2 regions of the Priestia sp. MDV22-iso46 genome follow, and region 2 is predicted to be linked to the other one. Evidence: a T-box and tRNA genes for the amino acid it is inferred to sense, from the RefSeq annotation. Region 2 holds a T-box; the other holds one or more tRNA genes.
The links. A T-box is a leader RNA that pairs with one kind of tRNA and senses whether it is charged. The one in region 2 lies ahead of pheS (phenylalanine--tRNA ligase subunit alpha), so its partner is inferred to be a tRNA-Phe.

Region 1 (9,631 bases), on a different contig from region 2:
AGGCTGAAAATGCAGCCAATTTCCTTAAAAAAGGAAGTTTAGCTGGTGTTGATGGTCGACTACAATCTCGCAGTTACGAAGGACAAGACGGTCGTCGTGTATACGTAACGGAAGTTGTAGCGGAAAGTGTGCAATTTTTAGAGCCGAAAAGTGGCGGTGGGGATACGCAACGCAGTAACTTTGCTAACACTGGAGGATCTGGACAAGGCTCTCCATTTGGAGATAATCAGAACCGTAACTCAGGTAATCAAGGTTATACTCGCGTTGATGATGATCCATTTGCAAATAATGGCGAGACAATTGACATTTCTGATGACGATTTACCGTTTTAATTCGCAGTAGATTATCCGGAGTATAAAATTTTATAGAAACTTTTAAGCGGAAGGAGGCGTATCAAAATGGCAGGTGGACGTAAAGGTGGACGCAACAGACGTCGTAAGGTTTGTTTCTTCACAGCAAACGGCATCACTCACATCGATTACAAAGATGTAGATATGCTTAAAAAATTCGTTTCAGAGCGTGGTAAAATTTTACCTCGTCGTGTAACTGGAACAAGCGCTAAATACCAACGTAAATTAACGATCGCTATCAAACGCGCTCGTCAAATGGCATTATTACCATATGTTTCTGGTGAATAATGAACGGTATAAAAAGAGGCAGTAAGGGAATCCTTACTGCCTCTTTTTACATTACATAGGTACTCTTTTGCCAAATAGTTGCTTCTTACTAACTGAATCGATAAAATAAATAATAGTCTATATCAACGAGGTGAAGTTGTGAAAGGAATTCGATATATTACAGAAGGAGCAGCTCTTTTAGCGCTGTTTGTGGCGCTGTTGCTTTTTTCACTATACATACCTGTTGTGGGAACCATTTTTCAACTAGCGCTAGCTGTTCCATTTATTGTGTATACCGTTCGTCATGGGTGGAAAAAGGCAATATTATTTTTAGTAGTAGGGTTGTTATTGACTTTGTTATTTGGAAATGTGTTGACTCTTCCTTTTACATTTGTATTTGGTATTGGTGGATTAGCAATAGGAATGCTTTACCGACAAAAACAAAAAAGGTATACCATTTTACTAGGCGGCACGGTTGCATTTAGTTTAGGTTTACTTTTATTGTTCGTAGGAGCAAATGTCATTTTTAATGTTAATTTAATGGAGCAAATAAATAATGCTTTAGATCAATCGATTAATCAAAGTATTGAAATGATGAAAAGTTTAGGACAAGACGTTAAGGAATCTCAAATTGACCAAATGAGAGATGCATTTGATATGTTTAAAAATCTGTTGCCTCTATTAATTGTTATAGGTGGAGTTATTCTGGCCTTTTTCTCTCAGCTTATTGCTACGCCTATTCTTAAAAGAACAGGTTATGAGGTGCAAGCATTCCCGCCTTTTCGTGAATTCAAACTTCCTAAAAGTATTCTATGGTATTATTTGATTGCATTAATCTTATCCTTCCCATCTTTTAATATTGAACAAGGTACATTTATGTACGTAGCTATTATCAACATCGTGATGGGACTGCAAATGTTAGTAGTGTTACAAGGGATCTCTTTTATTTTCTATTTCTCACATCAAAAAGGGTATGCCAAAGCAATTCCAATTGTTGTAACAATTTTAGCATTAATTATTCCAATTATCCTTCAAATTGTGCGCATCTTAGGTATAATTGATTTAGGATTTAATTTAAGAAAACAATTAGACACAAAAAAGTAGATATTGTGGAACTTAAAAAAGTAGGAGCTGAAATGGATGCCTGTCTTTACAAAAAAGAACGTCATTCGCTATCCATTTTACTCATTGTATAGTATAGCTCTGATTTTAGTAGGTATCGTGACCTATCATAATTGGATCATAGGAATGATAGGCTTTATATTACTATTAGCCTGTCTTTTTCTATACATGAGAATGGAGCGAATGCTGTCCGATGAGTTTGAAACCTATATTTCAATGCTGTCTCATCGGCTGAAAAAAGTAGGCGAAGAGGCATTAATGGAAATGCCGATTGGGATTATGCTGTTTAATGATGAATATCAAATTGAATGGACCAATCCTTTTCTAGCATCTTGTCTCGGTGAAGACACACTAGTGGGAAGATCATTATACGATGTAGCCGAAAGTATTATTCCACTGATCAAACAAGAAGTGGAAACAGAAGTTGTCACGTTGCATGATCGGAAATTTAAAGTGGTGATTAAACGAGACGAGCGCTTACTGTACTTCTTTGATATTACAGAGCAAATAGAAATCGAAAAATTGTATGAAGAAGAACGAACAAGTTTAGGTATTATCTTTTTAGACAATTATGATGAACTAACGCAAGGAATGGATGATCAAGTTAAAAGTAACTTGAATAGCCAAGTAACCTCAATGTTAAATAATTGGGCTCAAGAATACGGTATTTTTATTAAACGTACGTCTTCCGAGAAATTTATTGCGATTATGAATGAACAAATCTTAATTCATTTAGAGCGAAGCAAATTTTCTATCTTAGACCAAGTTCGAGAAGAGACGTCTAAACAAAATATACCGCTTACATTGAGTATCGGTATTGGGGCTGGTGCGGCTGATTTACCCGAACTGGGTGCTTTAGCTCAATCTAGCTTGGATTTGGCCTTAGGTCGTGGTGGAGATCAAGTAGCGATTAAACAGCCGAATGGAAAAGTGAAATTCTTCGGGGGTAAGACAAACCCAATGGAAAAACGGACGCGCGTACGTGCAAGGGTTATTTCTCACGCTTTAAAAGAGCTCATTACAGAGAGTGGAAAAGTGATTATCATGGGTCATAAGTATCCGGATATGGATGCTGTAGGAGCTGCTATTGGGATACTAAAAGTAGCCCAAGTAAATCAGAAAGACGGTTTTATTGTATTAGATCCTGATCATATCGACACAGGTGTTCAGCGAATGCTGGAAGAGATTAAAAAGAAAGAAGGCCTGTGGGAACGATTTATTACGCCTGAAGAAGCCTTAAATCTTGTGAGTGATGATACTCTTTTAGTAGTAGTAGATACGCATAAGCCGTCCCTGGTTATTGAAGAAAGGTTATTAAATCGTATTGAAAATGTCGTGGTCATTGATCATCATAGACGAGGAGAAGACTTTATCGAAGATCCTCTTCTTGTCTATATGGAGCCATATGCTTCCTCGACAGCAGAACTCGTTACTGAGCTTCTTGAATACCAGCCAAAACGATTTAAAATTGATATGCTAGAAGCAACAGCACTTTTAGCCGGTATTATTGTCGATACAAAAAGCTTTACATTACGCACGGGATCTCGTACGTTTGATGCAGCGTCCTTTTTACGTTCTCAAGGCGCAGATACGGTTCTTGTTCAAAAGTTTTTAAAAGAAGATATCACGCAATATGTACAGCGAGCACGCTTTATTGAACATGCAGAGATTTATACAGCAGGTATTGCCATTTCACGAGCTGAACCAAACAAAATGTATGATCAAGTGTTAATTGCGCAAGCTGCAGATACGCTGCTTTCAATCAGCGGAGTGGTTGCTTCGTTTGTTATTTCTAAGCGACGGGATAATCTAATTGGCATTAGTGCTAGATCGCTGGGAGATATCAATGTACAAGTTATTATGGAAAGTCTCCAAGGCGGAGGCCACTTAACGAATGCTGCTACTCAGCTTCAAGACATTAGTTTGGATGAAGCTGAAGAACGGCTTAAACAAGCAATTGATGAGTACTTAGATGGAGGTAAAAAATCATGAAAGTAATTTTCTTAAAAGATGTAAAAGGAAAAGGCAAAAAAGGTGAAGTGAAAAATGTTTCAGACGGTTATGCACATAACTTCTTATTAAAAAATGGTTATGCTGTTGAAGCTACAGGCGGTAATGTGAAAGTATTAGAAGCACAAAAAAATAGAGAGCAAAAAGATGCAGCTGCAGAACTTCAAGCAAACAAAGAGTTAAAAGCAACTCTTGAAGAACTAACAGTTGAATTAACAGCAAAATCTGGTGAAGGTGGCCGTTTATTCGGTTCTATCACAAGCAAACAAATTGCTGAGGAATTAAAGAAAAAGCACAAAATTAAAGTAGATAAGCGTAAAATTGAATTAAATGATGCAATTCGCGCATTAGGCTACACAAATGTACCGGTTAAATTACACCCGGAAGTAACGGCTACGGTAAAGGTACACGTGACTGAACAAAAATAAACGTAAGATTGAGAAATAAGTAAATAATATAAAGGGTTGGCGCGGACTTGTATTTGTTCGCGCCAACATTTATGATGAAAGAAAATACTGAAAGAATATAAGAGGGGCATAGAAATATGAGTGATCTTTTTGCTGATCGTCTTCCGCCTCAGAATATTGAAGCAGAGCAAGCGCTATTAGGGGCCATTTTCTTAGAGCCTTCTTCTTTAACCTTAGCATCTGAACTGCTAATACCTGAAGATTTTTACCGGGCATCGCACCAGAAAATCTTTACATGTATGCTGAAACTTTCTGACCAAGGTGAACCGGTTGATTTGGTAACGGTAACGTCTGAATTAGCTGACCAAAAAATCCTAGAAGAAGTTGGCGGCGTATCGTATTTAAGTGATTTAGCTAACTCTGTTCCAACGGCTGCAAACGTAGAGTATTACGGTAAAATCGTAGAAGAAAAGTCGATTTTACGCCGTTTAATTCGTACTGCAACGCATATTGCTTCAGAAGGATATGCAAGGGAAGACGAAGTGGAAGTTTTATTAAATGAAGCGGAAAAAAACATTTTAGAAGTAGCACAGCGTAAAAACAGCGGTGTGTTTCAAAATATCAAAGATGTACTTGTACAAACGTACGATGATATCGAAGTTCTTCACAATCGAAAAGGTGACATTACAGGTATCCCAACCGGGTTTAGTGATTTAGATAGAATGACAGCAGGGTTCCAGCGAAATGATTTAATCATTGTAGCGGCTCGACCATCTGTAGGTAAAACGGCTTTTGCCTTAAATATTGCGCAAAACGTTGCAACGAAAACGGATGAGAACGTAGCCATCTTCAGTTTAGAGATGGGTGCTCAGCAGCTTGTTATGAGGATGCTGTGTGCGGAAGGAAATATTGATGCACAAAGGCTGCGTACAGGTTCGCTTACAGCTGATGACTGGGGAAAGCTCACTATGGCAATGGGATCTTTGTCCAATGCAGGGATTTATATTGATGATACACCGGGTATTCGTGTAGGTGAAATTCGTTCTAAGTGTCGTCGCTTGAAACAAGAAGGCGGGCTTGGGATGATTTTAATTGACTACTTACAGCTCATTCAAGGAAATGGACGAAGCGGAGAAAACCGACAGCAGGAAGTATCTGAAATTTCTCGTGCGTTAAAAGCTTTAGCTCGTGAATTAGAAGTTCCTGTTATCGCCTTATCACAGCTTTCCCGTGGAGTAGAGCAAAGACAAGATAAGCGACCAATGATGTCTGATATCCGTGAATCCGGAAGTATTGAGCAGGATGCCGATATCGTAGCTTTCTTATATCGTGAAGACTATTATGAAAAAGATACAGAAAATCAAAATATTATCGAGATTATTATAGCCAAGCAGCGTAACGGTCCAGTTGGAACCGTACAGCTTGCCTTTGTAAAAGAGTACAATAAATTCGTTAATCTCGAGCGGCGCTTTGATGACGCAGGAGTGCCGCCTGGTGCATAAAACCTCTCAATATGAGAGGTTTTATTTTATTGTTATCGCATTCGTTCCGCAAAATACGATATATTTGTAATAACTTTTGTTAAATCGTTCGGATTTAATTGACTTTAGCGTGATAAATTGATACACTTATCCATGGTTAAATTATGTCGTAGTGAGCTGTTGCTTACTAAGCGGAGGTGCTTAAGATATGTCTTCAGTCGTTGTAGTAGGAACACAATGGGGAGATGAAGGAAAAGGGAAGATTACAGACTTCCTATCAGAAAATGCAGAAGTGATTGCACGTTACCAAGGTGGGAACAATGCAGGTCATACAATTAAGTTTAATGGTGAAACTTATAAGTTACATTTAATTCCTTCAGGTATTTTTTATAATGACAAAACATGTGTAATTGGAAACGGTATGGTTGTCGATCCAAAAGCGCTTGTTCAAGAATTAAAATACTTACATGATCGCGGTGTAACAACAGAAAACTTACGTATTAGTAACCGAGCTCATGTGATTCTTCCGTATCATTTAAAATTAGATGAAGTTGAAGAAGAACGTAAAGGTGAAAATAAGATTGGTACAACGAAAAAAGGTATTGGACCAGCTTATATGGATAAAGCAGCACGTGTTGGTATTCGAATTGCCGATTTACTAGACCGTGAAGTATTTGAAGCAAAATTAACACAAAACTTAGCTGAAAAGAATCGCCTTCTTGAAAAAATGTATGAAGTAGAAGGCTTTACATTAGAAGAAATTTTAGATGAGTACTATGAGTATGGTCAACAAGTTGCAAAATATGTTGTTGACACATCAGTAGTATTAAATGATGCGTTAGACGAAGGACGTCGTGTACTATTTGAAGGCGCACAAGGTGTTATGTTAGATATCGACCAAGGAACATATCCATTTGTTACATCTTCAAACCCAGTAGCGGGTGGAGTAACAATTGGTTCTGGTGTAGGTCCATCTAAAATCAAACACGTTGTAGGTGTATCAAAAGCGTATACAACTCGTGTTGGTGACGGTCCTTTCCCAACTGAATTAACAAACGAAATCGGTGATCAAATCCGTGAAGTAGGACGTGAATATGGTACAACAACTGGTCGTCCTCGCCGTGTAGGTTGGTTCGACAGTGTAGTTGTACGCCATGCTCGTCGCGTTAGCGGAATCACAGATTTATCTTTAAACTCAATTGATGTATTAACGGGAATTGAGACATTAAAGATTTGTGTAGCTTACCGTTATAAAGGGGAAGTTATGGAAGAATTCCCTGCTAGCTTAAAAACACTTGCAGAATGCGAACCTGTATATGAAGAGCTTCCAGGTTGGACAGAAGATATTACGGGTGTGAAAACATTAGATGAGTTACCTGATAACGCTCGCCACTACTTAGAGCGAGTGTCTCAATTAACAGGTATTCCTTTATCTATTTTCTCTGTAGGTCCAGATCGCACACAAACAAATGTATTACGTGGTGTATATAGCTAAATAAAAAAGGTTAGCTCCTCGTGAGCTAACCTTTTTTTATTTATAATTGGTGCTTTGTTAACAAGTTTTTTAAAAAAAGCTCAATAATAAAAAGAAAGTTTTAAAAAAACTATTGCATTCATATGAAATATCATGTTATTATAATAAGCGTCGCTAAGAGATATAACATGAGCCATTAGCTCAGTTGGTAGAGCATCTGACTTTTAATCAGAGGGTCGAAGGTTCGAGTCCTTCATGGCTCACTTTTGTTACAACGTGGCCCGTTGGTCAAGCGGTTAAGACACCGCCCTTTCACGGCGGTAACACGGGTTCGAATCCCGTACGGGTCATTTTTAATATTTTTAATACATAGCATATAGACTGAGGTCCCGTGGTGTAGCGGTTAACATGCCTGCCTGTCACGCAGGAGATCGCGGGTTCGATTCCCGTCGGGACCGCCATTTTGGCTCGGTAGCTCAGTTGGTAGAGCAAAGGACTGAAAATCCTTGTGTCGGCGGTTCGATTCCGTCCCGAGCCATCAAAAAGCATGACTTTATTTAAAGTCATGCTTTTTTCTTTTATTTACATTTAAAAGAAAACGTTATTTGCTTTGTATCTCTTTTGTGGTAATATATTACTTTTGTATTTAGAGATGGTTGAAAATCATATATCTTCATGTATAGTAGAGGATGAACTTGTGACGTTTCAAGGGTTATCAAGTATAATAAAACTACGGTATTCAAACAGTATGAATACTATCTTTTATATTTTGCTTCAACTAATAAAGGAGAACGATGATCATGGATAAACGTATTTTAGTCGTAGATGACGAAAAGCCGATTGCAGATATTTTAAAGTTTAATTTGCAAAAAGAAGGTTACGAAGTATTTTGTGCTTATGATGGCGTAGAAGCACTTGAAAAAGTGGAAGAAGTACAGCCTGAAATGATTTTATTAGATATTATGCTTCCTCAGAAAGATGGAATGGAAGTTTGCCGAGAAGTACGCAAAAAATATGATATGCCAATTATCATGTTAACAGCAAAAGACTCTGAAATTGACAAAGTTTTAGGTCTAGAATTAGGTGCAGATGATTATGTAACTAAGCCGTTTAGTACGCGTGAATTATTAGCACGTGTAAAAGCTAATTTGCGTAGACATCAGCAGGTAGCTGCTCCAACGGAAGAAAGCGAAACGAATGAAATTACAATTGGAGCACTTGTTATTCACCCAGATGCTTATATCGTGTCTAAGCGCGGAGAAACGATTGAACTGACTCACCGTGAATTTGAGCTGCTGCATTATTTAGCGAAACACATTGGACAAGTCATGACGCGTGAACACTTGCTTCAAACTGTATGGGGTTATGACTATTTTGGTGATGTGCGTACGGTAGATGTAACAGTTCGAAGATTACGTGAAAAAATTGAAGATAATCCAAGCCATCCAATGTGGATTGTAACAAGACGTGGAGTAGGCTATTATTTACGCAGCCCAGAGCAGGAGTAATTTTAGATGAAGAAAGTAAGGCTCCTGCAATCTATTCATTTAAAGTTTGTATTGATTTATGTGCTGCTCATTTTAATTGCGATGCAAATTATTGGGGTCTATTTTGCACGACAATTAGAAAAAGAATTAGTTAACAACTTTCGAACGTCTCTTCAAGAGCGGACAGACTTGCTGACGTATAACATTGGACAAGAAATGGTGAAAAATCGTGATGATGATTCCCCCACTCTTGAGGAAGACTTAAAGACTATTTTACGAGATTTTGCTTCAAGACCCAATTTAGCTTCAAATGATATGAATGACATCTCTGAAGTAAGAGTCATTGACCAAAATAGAAGAATCATTGCTACATCGAACTCAAATCCTCAACAGATCATAGGTAAAAAGACTAATGATTTAGCGATTACAAATGCGTTGTTAGCAGGAACGAACTCTGATAATGTATTTGTTGATCAAAGCGGACAGCGAATCAGAGTTATGATACAGCCTATTCGTTTACAGGATAAAGTAGGTGCCAGTCAATCAAATTCAACTAATAAAAATGGAAAAGTTCAGTCTAGCGAAGAAATCTTAGGTGCTATTTACTTAACAGCTTCCATGGAGCCTGTTTACGATCAAATGAGTAATATCAATCAGATCTTTAAGGCAGGTACGGTGATTGCTCTTTTTATTACAGCTATTTTAGGCGTGTTTTTAGCTCAGACGATTACTCGTCCAATGTCTGAAATGAGAAAACAAGCACTTGAGATGGCCAAAGGGAATTTTACGAGAAAAGCTAAGGTATACGGGTATGATGAAATTGGTCAGCTAGCTCTCACATTCAACAACTTGACAAGAAAGCTTCAAGAAGCACAGGCAACTACAGAAGGGGAGCGCCGTAAGCTTAGTTCGGTATTAGCTCATATGACGGACGGCGTTATTGCTACGGATCGAAAGGGAAGAGTAATTTTAATTAATGATCCAGCTGCAGCTATGCTAAATGTTTCACGTGAAACGGTTTTGTCTGATCCAG
Region 2 (9,631 bases):
CACATGAAAATGTTGTGTATGGTGTAGGAACGGTACAAGAAGAAGTTGGACTTAGAGGTGCAAAAACATCCGCTAACTTTATTGAACCGGATATTGCATTTGCTGTTGATGTCGGTATAGCTGGAGATACACCTGGTGTTTCTGATAAAGAAGCATCTTCTAAAATGGGAGATGGTCCGCAAATCATTTTATATGATGCTTCCATGGTTTCTCATAAAGGACTTCGAGATACAGTGGTAAATGTGGCAGATGAATTAAATATTCCATATCAATTTGATGCAATCGCTGGAGGCGGTACGGACTCAGGTTCTATCCATATTTCAGCTAACGGGGTGCCAGCACTTTCGATTACGATCGCAACTCGTTATATCCATTCTCATGCAGCGATGCTTCATCGTGATGATTATGAAAATGCAGTTAAATTAATTGCGGAAGTAATTAAACGCTTAGACCGAAATACGGTGAACGCAATTACGTATAATTAAAAAAAGCTCATTCTTCTAGGAGAATGAGCTTTTTGTTGTACATAGGAAAAGGCTATTTATTTTAAACCGTTTTCAAGCGTTGTCAGAATTTCTTCTTTTTCTGATTCTGGAGACTTTTCCCAAAGCACCTCAAATAAAACACCAAGTCCAGGGAGCATTTTTTCTTCACCGCTTTGAATAGCGTCAGAAATTGTAGCTTCAAGCTCTTCTTTTGAGTTTCCTGAAACGTTTGCAATAACAGCATTTCGTAAATTAAGATCCATCATTTTCACCTCAGCTATCGTAAAGTTACCAATAGTTTTTGTTTTCTTTGCGATTTCTATGTACAATAAAGTGAAACTTATCTAATGATTATTGAGCAAAATGTAATCGAACTATTTATTTTTGTATAGATAAAGGAGTTATGTTTGTGAAACAAATTGATTCAGTTAAAAATCCGCAGGTAAAAGCGTGGAAAAAGCTGCATAATAAAAAAGACCGTGATAAGCAGGGCCTTTTTATGGTAGAAGGCTTTCATTTAGTCGAAGAAGCTATCAAAAATAAGGATTGCGTAAAGGAACTAATTATACGCGAATCGATTGAAGTGCCAGCACAGTGGAACATAGATGGTATCGAAATAACCGTTGTAAACGAAGCAATAATTAAATTGTTATCTGACACAGAAACACCTCAAGGAATTATCGCTGTGTGTTTTCAAACGAAGCATGCAGAAATCATTCATACAGCACAGAAAGTATTGCTTTTAGATGCGGTGCAAGATCCAGGTAACCTAGGTACGATTATTCGAACCGCTGATGCTGCCGGAGTGGAGGCTATTATCGTTGGAGAGGGCAGCGTGGATGTGTACAACCCAAAAGTCGTTCGTTCAACGCAAGGAGCTATTTTTCACCTTCCAATTGTAAAAGGTGATTTACTCGAAATGATTTCACTGTTAAAAGAAAGAGAAATAGCAGTTTACGGCACGTCGTTACAAAATGGAAAGGTCTATACATGCGTAAAACCTTCAAACGAATTTGCGCTGGTTGTGGGAAATGAAGGAAACGGCGTAAGCGAGAAAGTGCTGGAACAAACGGATCAGAATCTGTACATTCCCATCTATGGAAAGAGCGAGTCGCTAAATGTTGCCATCGCTTCTGGAATCTTACTTTATTATTTACGCGGAATGTAGTTGCATCGAGAACGTGTTTTCACTATAATAATACAATAGTTACATATGTAAAAAACGATGAAAGAGAGCAGTAGCTTATGTCCGTTTATGCAGGGAGAAAATGCCGTGACTGAAAGCATTTTTATAAATGTAATAAGTGAATTCACCTCTTGAGTTGACACTTAGACCATCTTACATAGATGTAAAGGTGTTCCGGAGATTCCGTTAACTTGAATGAAGTGAACTGTATACGTCTGTGTATATAGTTAACAAGGGTGGTAACGCGACTAATCCTCGTCCCTTTTTTGGGAGGAGGTTTTTTTATTTGTCATTTTTTACGTTAAAAGGAGGAATAAGTGATGAAAGAACGTTTACAAGAACTTCAACAAGAAGCAATTGCAAAAGTCGAAACAGCAAGTGCTTTAAAAGAATTAAACGACGTACGCGTAGCTTATTTAGGAAAGAAAGGCCCTATCACAGAAGTACTTCGCGGTATGGGAAAACTTTCAGCTGAAGAGCGTCCTGTAATGGGAGCACTTGCAAATGAAGTGCGTGAAGCTATTGCATCTAAAATTGAAGAAAAACAAACGGCGTTAGAAGCAGCCGAGGTAGAGCGTAAACTTGCTTCAGAAACAATCGACGTAACGCTGCCAGGACGCCCTGTTAAAGCAGGTACGCATCACCCGCTAACAAGCGTGGTTGAAGAAGTAGAAGATTTATTCTTAGGAATGGGCTATGAAGTAGCAGAAGGACCGGAAGTAGAGCAGGACTACTATAATTTCGAAGCGCTGAACTTGCCAAAAGGTCACCCAGCACGTGATATGCAAGATACGTTCTATATTACGGAAGAAACGCTTCTTCGTACGCATACATCAACTGTTCAAGCTCGTGTTATGAACAAGAATGAAGGCAAAGGACCTGTTAAAATTATTTGCCCGGGCAAAGTGTACCGCCGCGATGACGATGATGCTACGCATTCTCATCAATTCATGCAAATTGAAGGTCTTGTAGTAGACGAAAACATTCGTATGAGCGATTTAAAAGGCACGCTTGAAGTATTTGTGAAAAAAATGTTCGGTGCAGACCGTGAAATTCGTCTTCGTCCAAGTTTCTTCCCGTTCACTGAGCCGTCTGTAGAAGTAGACGTATCGTGTGCAAAATGTGGAGGTAAAGGCTGTAATGTATGTAAACAAACAGGCTGGATTGAAATTTTAGGAGCAGGCATGGTTCATCCAAATGTCCTTGAAATGGCTGGATACGATTCAACTAAATATCGTGGGTTTGCTTTTGGAATCGGTGTAGAGCGTATTGCTATGTTAAAACACGGCGTGGATGATATTCGTCATTTCTATACAAATGATGTTCGTTTCTTAGATCAATTTAAACAAGTATAAAGGAGGGACTACGATGTTTGTATCTTATCGTTGGTTACAAGAGTATGTTGACTTATCAGGCGTAACGGCAGAAGAGTTAGCAGATAAAATCACAAAAAGTGGAATTGAAGTTGAAGGTGTAGAAAACTTAAATAAAGGCATCAGCGGAGTGGTAATTGGTCACGTTGTAGAACGTGAACAGCATCCAAATGCTGATAAATTAAGCCGCTGTCAAGTAGATCTTGGCGGAGGAGAAATCGTTCAAATCGTGTGCGGGGCACCGAACGTGGCACAAGGTCAAAAAGTAGCGGTTGCAAAAGTGGGAGCTGTACTTCCAGGTAACTTTAAAATCAAGCGTGCTAAGCTTCGCGGTGAAGAATCGAACGGTATGATTTGTTCTCTTCAAGAGCTTGGCATTGAAAGCAAGCTTGTGGCAAAAGATTATCAAGAAGGCATCTTCGTGTTCCCAAGCGATGCTGAAGTAGGAGCGGATGCACTAGATGCATTAAACTTAAACGATGAAGTATTAGAACTAGGGCTAACACCAAACCGTTCAGACTGCTTAAGTATGTTAGGTGTAGCGCATGAAGTGGCTGCTATTTTACGTCGTGAAGTGAAGTATCCGTCAGTAAACGTGCAAACGTCTGATGAGCAAGCAGCTGATTATATTTCCGTTAAAGTAGAGGCAAAAGAAGACAATCCGCTTTACGTAGCGCGCGTTGTGAAAAACGTAAAAATTGCTCCGTCACCATTATGGATGCAAACGCGTTTAATGGCAGCTGGTATTCGACCTCATAACAACGTTGTTGATATTACCAACTATATTTTGCTTGAATACGGCCAGCCTCTGCATGCTTTTGACTATGATCGTCTTGGTTCAAAAGAAATTGTTGTACGTCACGCGTCAGAAGGCGAGAAGTTTGTAACACTTGATGACCAAGAGCGCGTATTAAAAGGCAATCAGCTTGTCATTACAAACGGAAGTGAGCCGGTAGCTCTTGCAGGTGTAATGGGCGGAGCGAACTCCGAAGTAAAAGACGATACGGTAAATGTTCTCATTGAATCAGCTTACTTCAAAGGCTTAACGGTTCGCCAAGCTTCAAAAGACCACGGTCTTCGCAGTGAGGCAAGCGCTCGTTTTGAAAAAGGAATTGATCCTAACCGTACGCGTGTAGCTGCTGACCGCGCAGCAGAATTAATGGCTGAATACGCTTCAGGTGAAGTGGTAAGTGGTACTGTAGAAGTGGATACACTAACTGTGGAACCTGCTGTTGTAGCTGTGTCACTTGGACGTATTAACGATGTGCTTGGTACAGAGCTATCAATGGAAGAAGTACAAGACATTATGAACCGTCTTCAATTTGAAAACAAAGTGGAAGACGAAACCATTGTTGTAACAGTGCCAACTCGTAGAGGCGATATTACAATTGAAGAAGATATCGTCGAGGAAGTAGCGCGTATGTATGGCTATGACAACCTTCCTACAACGCTTCCTGTAACAGTGGCAACTCCAGGAAAACTAACAGAGTATCAGCTTGGACGCCGTAAAGTTCGCCGTTTCTTAGAAGGTGCGGGACTAGCACAAACAACAACATATTCGTTAACGAGCGCTGGAAAAGCTACTCAGTTTGCACTAAATGCAACCAGTACGATTGGTTTAGCAATGCCGATGAGTGAAGATCGCAGCATCCTTCGTCAAAGCTTAGTGCCTCATTTGCTAGAAGCAGTGAAGCATAATAATGCTCGTCAGTCGGATTCTATTGCGCTATACGAAACAGGCTCAGTGTTCTTATCTAAAGGTGAAGGAGAATTACCGGATGAGCAGGAGCGCGTAGCTGGTGCAATCACGGGTCTGTGGCATGCTCACGGCTGGCAAGGTGAAAAGAAAGTCGTTGATTTCTATGTGATTAAAGGTGTACTAGAAGGGTTATTTGCACAGCTTGGTTTGGAGAAACGAATCTCATATGCTCCCGTTAAAAAAGACGGTATGCACCCTGGACGTACAGCGGCTGTATGGTTAGATGAAAAAGAAATTGGTTACGTAGGTCAAGTTCATCCTGTTGTTCAGAAACAATATGGTCTTCGTGAAACATACGTATTTGAATTACACCTTCAAGAGCTATTAGCTGCAGATGTCGAAGAAGTTCGTTATTCAGCTATTCCAAGATTCCCATCTATTACTCGTGATATTGCACTTGTTGTAGATAAAAACGTTCTTGGAGGAGAAGTTCAGCGCGTCATCTATGCGGCGGGCGGAGAACTTTTAAAAGACGTGACGGTATTTGATCTATATGAAGGAGAGCGTATGGAAGAAGGCAAGAAATCTGTAGCTTTCTCTTTACGTTACTTAGATCCTGAACGTACATTAACTGATGAAGAAGTAGCAAAAGCACATGGTGCAGTGTTAGAAGCTGTAGAAAAAGAATTTGGTGCAACGCTTCGTTCATAAGAATAAGAAAAGAGATGTGGATTTCCACATCTCTTATTTTTTAGCTAATTTTAAAGCTTTTTCTGTATTAGCAAAATGAATTTTAGCTAAAGAGTTCAGCGCATTCACGCCATGTTTCTTAATGATTTTAGCAGCGGCGATATCAACTTGTGCGCCAGCTCCGCGAGGAATAACCATCCCGGTCTTTTCCGTCAGCAAATCCATTTGTTTTAAAAATGCGTATCTGGCAATAATGGAAGCAGCAGCTACAGATAAATGAACGCTTTCTCCTTTTGTGCTGAAAAAGACATTTTCTTTGATAATTTCTTTTTCCTTTACCACGTGTTTATAATAGGTGTTTTTTTCGACAAACTGGTCAATTAAAATGGCATCGGGTTTTTCAGGATCCAATTTTTTTAACACGTTGGATAAAGCTTTGTTGTGTAACAGAGCTTTCATTTTACCTTGTGACATGCCTTTTTCTTGAAATGCATTATACTTTTCGTTATGTAAAACAAGCAAACTATAGGGAATAAACGAAACAAGCTGCTTGGCAATTTCAATAATTTTAGCATCCGTTAACTCTTTTGAATCTCGTACTCCTAATTCTTTTAACAAAGGAAGCTGCTCTTTTTGAACATAGGCAGCAACTACGGTCATAGGACCAAAATAATCTCCCGTCCCTACTTCGTCAGAACCGATGACCGATAGTGAGCTGAAGTTTGATGGGAGGTGGGAGACAGGAGCCTTTTTCGCAGCATCTAAAGAGCCTCCCCACTTAGCCGCTTCTGTTTCAGCTTCTTTTCCTTGAAAAAGTACTTTTCCAGAGCGGTACGCAGTGATAGAACAGCCGGGAGTTTTAGCCGCAAACATACTTCCCTGCGGCAGTTTGGGCTGCAAATAGGATGTGTAATGAAGCTTCATTTTAGCTATTTGATCAGCTGATACCTTAATAACAGCATGTGACATAATGCTTCACTCCTTTCGGGGTATTTTAGTTTACTTTATAAGCACTATCCCTTATGATAGCTTAAATATAGATATGTTTCCATTGAAGTCTTCTTCGTGGTATGATAGGGATTAGGATTTTTCGTGGAACGGAGGATTTTCTCGTGTCAAGACAAGATAAAACACGTGCGACAGTTGACATCTTTGGTCAGCAGTACAGCATCGTCGGTAGCGAAAGTACAAGCCATATTCGACTTGTCGCCTCTATAGTGGATGAAAAAATGCGTGAAATCAGTACTAAAAACCCTTCTTTAGATATCAATAAATTAGCAGTATTAACAGCTGTGAATGCTGTACACGAATATATAAAACTGAAAGAAGACTATGAGAGACTTGAACAAAAACTTTATGGAAAAGAGGAATGACTGAGTCAATGCTTAATATCATTTTAATTATATTGCTTCTTTTAGGCTTTGTAACAGGTCTTAAAAGAGGATTTATTTTGCAGCTCATTCATATTGTCAGTTTTGCGGTTTCGTTTATCGTCGCTTATATGTTTAGTGGAGATTTGGCAAGCCGACTTCGCTTGTTGATTCCGTTTCCGGACAATATTCAGCAGCAAAGTGTCGCATCGTTTGTATTTGATTCTGGAACGATAGAAGACGCTTTTTATCGAATGATTGCATTTGCGATTTTATTTTTTGCTACTCACATTGTACTTCGCCTTGCAGGCTCTGTTTTAACGGCTTTAACCGAACTGCCAATTCTGCGCCAGTTAAATAAATGGGGCGGAGGTGCACTTGGATTCGTTGAAGTGTATATCATCGTTTTTATTTTGTTATACATTGGAGCCGTGATTCCTGTAAGTGAAATTCAAACGCCAATTCAACAGTCTTCAATTGCAATCAATATCGTACAAAATACTCCATACTTATCGTCTGCGATTCAAGATTTGTGGACTCAGTATGGTGTAATGTAATGAAATTACAATAGCTTGTTGAGAGGGTGTGTCGAAAGTGTCATAATACTTTTGAGATACCCTCTTTTTTTATCGCAGTCTAATCTGCGGTTTTCACGAGGATAAAAGTATGTCTATATGAAAATTTGAGAGAGTAAATATGTCACTCATCATGTTTTTGAAAGTTTCGTTATTATGATAATAGGCTGGTGAAAAGAGATGAATAAAAAGGATATTATTAAATTGTTAGAAACAATTGCTACATATATGGAATTAAAGGGAGATAACCCTTTTAAAATTTCTGCTTTTCGAAAAGCAGCTGCAGCGCTAGAAACGGACGAAAGAACGCTGACAGAGATTGAGGATTTTACAAAGCTCCAAGGGATTGGAAAAGGAACGGCTGCAGTCATTACAGAGTATATGGAAACAAATGAGTCAAGCGTATTAGAAGAACTAAAGCAAGAAGTTCCTGAAGGACTTATTCCTTTGCTTAAGCTGCCGGGGCTTGGAGGTAAAAAAATCGCTAAATTATATAAAGAGCTAGATATTCGAGATATGGAATCACTGCATCAGGCCTGTATGGAAAATCGAGTGCAGGGACTAAGCGGTTTTGGTAAAAAGACAGAAGAGAAAATTATCGCTGCTATTGAAGAGTTTGGGAAGCGTCCTGATCGTTTGCCTCTTGCTTTTATGCTTCCAATAGCGGAAGACATTTTAGAAGCCCTTAAACATATGCATAGCATTGAGCGTTTTTCTCAAGCAGGGAGCATTCGCCGCATGAGGGAAACCGTAAAAGATCTTGATTTTATTATTTCAACAGCTGAGCCTCATGCTGTCCGTGAACAGCTAGTATCGCTGCCAAATGTGAAGGATATCATTGCAAATGGAGATACAAAAGTATCGGTAACGTTAGCCTATGAGTACGATGTGTCTGTGGATTTTCGTCTTGTAGAAGATAAAGCGTTTGCCACAACGCTGCACCATTTTACAGGATCAAAAGATCATAATGTGCGTATGCGTCAATTAGCAAAAGAACGCGGTGAAAAAATTAGCGAGTATGGCGTTGAAAATGCGGAGACAGGCGAAGTCATGACTTTTGAGTCTGAACAAGCATTCTATGAACATTTTGGGCTCTCTTTTATTCCGCCGGAACTTCGTGAAGATGGAACGGAAGTAGATGCATTTATAAAGCCTCAAAAGCTTGTGACCTACGGTGCCGTAAAAGGTGATTTGCATATGCACTCCACGTGGAGCGACGGGGCGTATTCGATTGAAGAAATGGCGGAAGCATGTCGCGCGCGAGGCTATGAGTACATGGCGATTACAGACCATTCTCAGTATTTAAAAGTAGCTAACGGTCTAACGCCTGAACGCATTCGTAAACAGCGTGAAGAAATTAATCGTTTAAACGCACAGTTCGATGATTTTACAATACTAGCAGGAATTGAAATGGATATTTTGCCTGATGCAACACTTGATTATGATGATGAAATGCTAGCTGAGCTAGATTTTGTTATTGCGTCCATTCACTCTAGTTTTTCGCAATCACGCGAAGAAATTATGAATCGCTTAAAGCAAGCGTTAAACAATGTTCATGTAGATTTAATCGCTCATCCGACGGGTCGTTTGATTGGTCGCCGCAACGGATATGATGTAGATATTGATATGCTAATTGAATTAGCTAAAGAAACAAAAACGGCTCTTGAACTAAACGCGAATCCAAACCGTTTAGATTTAGCGGCTGAGCATATAAAAAAAGCCCAAGAGGCAGGAGTTAAAATTGCTATTAATACAGATGCTCACAATCTAGACATGCTAGAGCATATGGAAATTGGAATATCTACGGGAATTAAAGGCTGGCTTAAACCAGAAACGGTATTAAATACGTATAGTCTCAAAGAATTAACCGCCTTTTTAAATCGACATAAATAAGCAACAGGAGGAATCAGTTTTGCAATCACGTATTTTTCATGTACTAGAGTTTAATAAAGTTAAGGAACAGCTTCAGAAAAAAGTAGCTTCTTCTTTAGGCCGAGAAAAAGTAGCGAATTTGATTCCCTCGACTCAGTATGAAGAAGTAGTCAAATGGCAGGAAGCAACAGATGAAGCTACAACCGTGCTGCGATTGCGTGGCAACGTACCGCTAGGGGGCATTTTTGACGTTCGATCTAGCGTGAAGCGCGCTGAAATTGGGGGAACGCTAAGCTCTAATGAACTTCTTGATGTAGCAAGCACTATTTATGCTGCAAGACAAGTCAAGCAATTTATCGAGCAAGTAGTGGAAGACGAAGA

Region 1: it has a tRNA-Phe gene. The T-box ahead of pheS (phenylalanine--tRNA ligase subunit alpha) is inferred to sense a tRNA for this amino acid. The anticodon was not compared.

What each region holds. Positions count from the first base shown of each region.
Region 1 is NZ_JBZVWT010000004.1:336,615-346,245, reverse strand. Features, by position in the region: gene ssb (single-stranded DNA-binding protein) at 1-332, shown strand, start outside; gene rpsR (30S ribosomal protein S18) at 399-638, shown strand; gene AC4NPH_RS22600 (YybS family protein) at 777-1,721, shown strand; gene AC4NPH_RS22595 (DHH family phosphoesterase) at 1,758-3,731, shown strand; gene rplI (50S ribosomal protein L9) at 3,728-4,177, shown strand; gene dnaB (replicative DNA helicase) at 4,294-5,658, shown strand; gene AC4NPH_RS22580 (adenylosuccinate synthase) at 5,846-7,132, shown strand; tRNA gene AC4NPH_RS22575 (tRNA-Lys) at 7,302-7,374, shown strand; tRNA gene AC4NPH_RS22570 (tRNA-Glu) at 7,390-7,461, shown strand; tRNA gene AC4NPH_RS22565 (tRNA-Asp) at 7,497-7,572, shown strand; tRNA gene AC4NPH_RS22560 (tRNA-Phe) at 7,577-7,649, shown strand; gene yycF (response regulator YycF) at 7,912-8,619, shown strand; gene walK (cell wall metabolism sensor histidine kinase WalK) at 8,626-9,631, shown strand, end outside.
Region 2 is NZ_JBZVWT010000002.1:887-10,517, forward strand. Features, by position in the region: gene AC4NPH_RS11905 (M42 family metallopeptidase) at 1-485, shown strand, start outside; gene sspI (small acid-soluble spore protein SspI) at 542-748, opposite strand; gene AC4NPH_RS11915 (TrmH family RNA methyltransferase) at 889-1,653, shown strand; T-box leader at 1,702-1,937, shown strand; gene pheS (phenylalanine--tRNA ligase subunit alpha) at 1,992-3,026, shown strand; gene pheT (phenylalanine--tRNA ligase subunit beta) at 3,040-5,454, shown strand; gene rnhC (ribonuclease HIII) at 5,488-6,402, opposite strand; gene zapA (cell division protein ZapA) at 6,546-6,806, shown strand; gene AC4NPH_RS11940 (CvpA family protein) at 6,803-7,360, shown strand; gene polX (DNA polymerase/3'-5' exonuclease PolX) at 7,559-9,271, shown strand; gene AC4NPH_RS11950 (endonuclease MutS2) at 9,291-9,631, shown strand, end outside.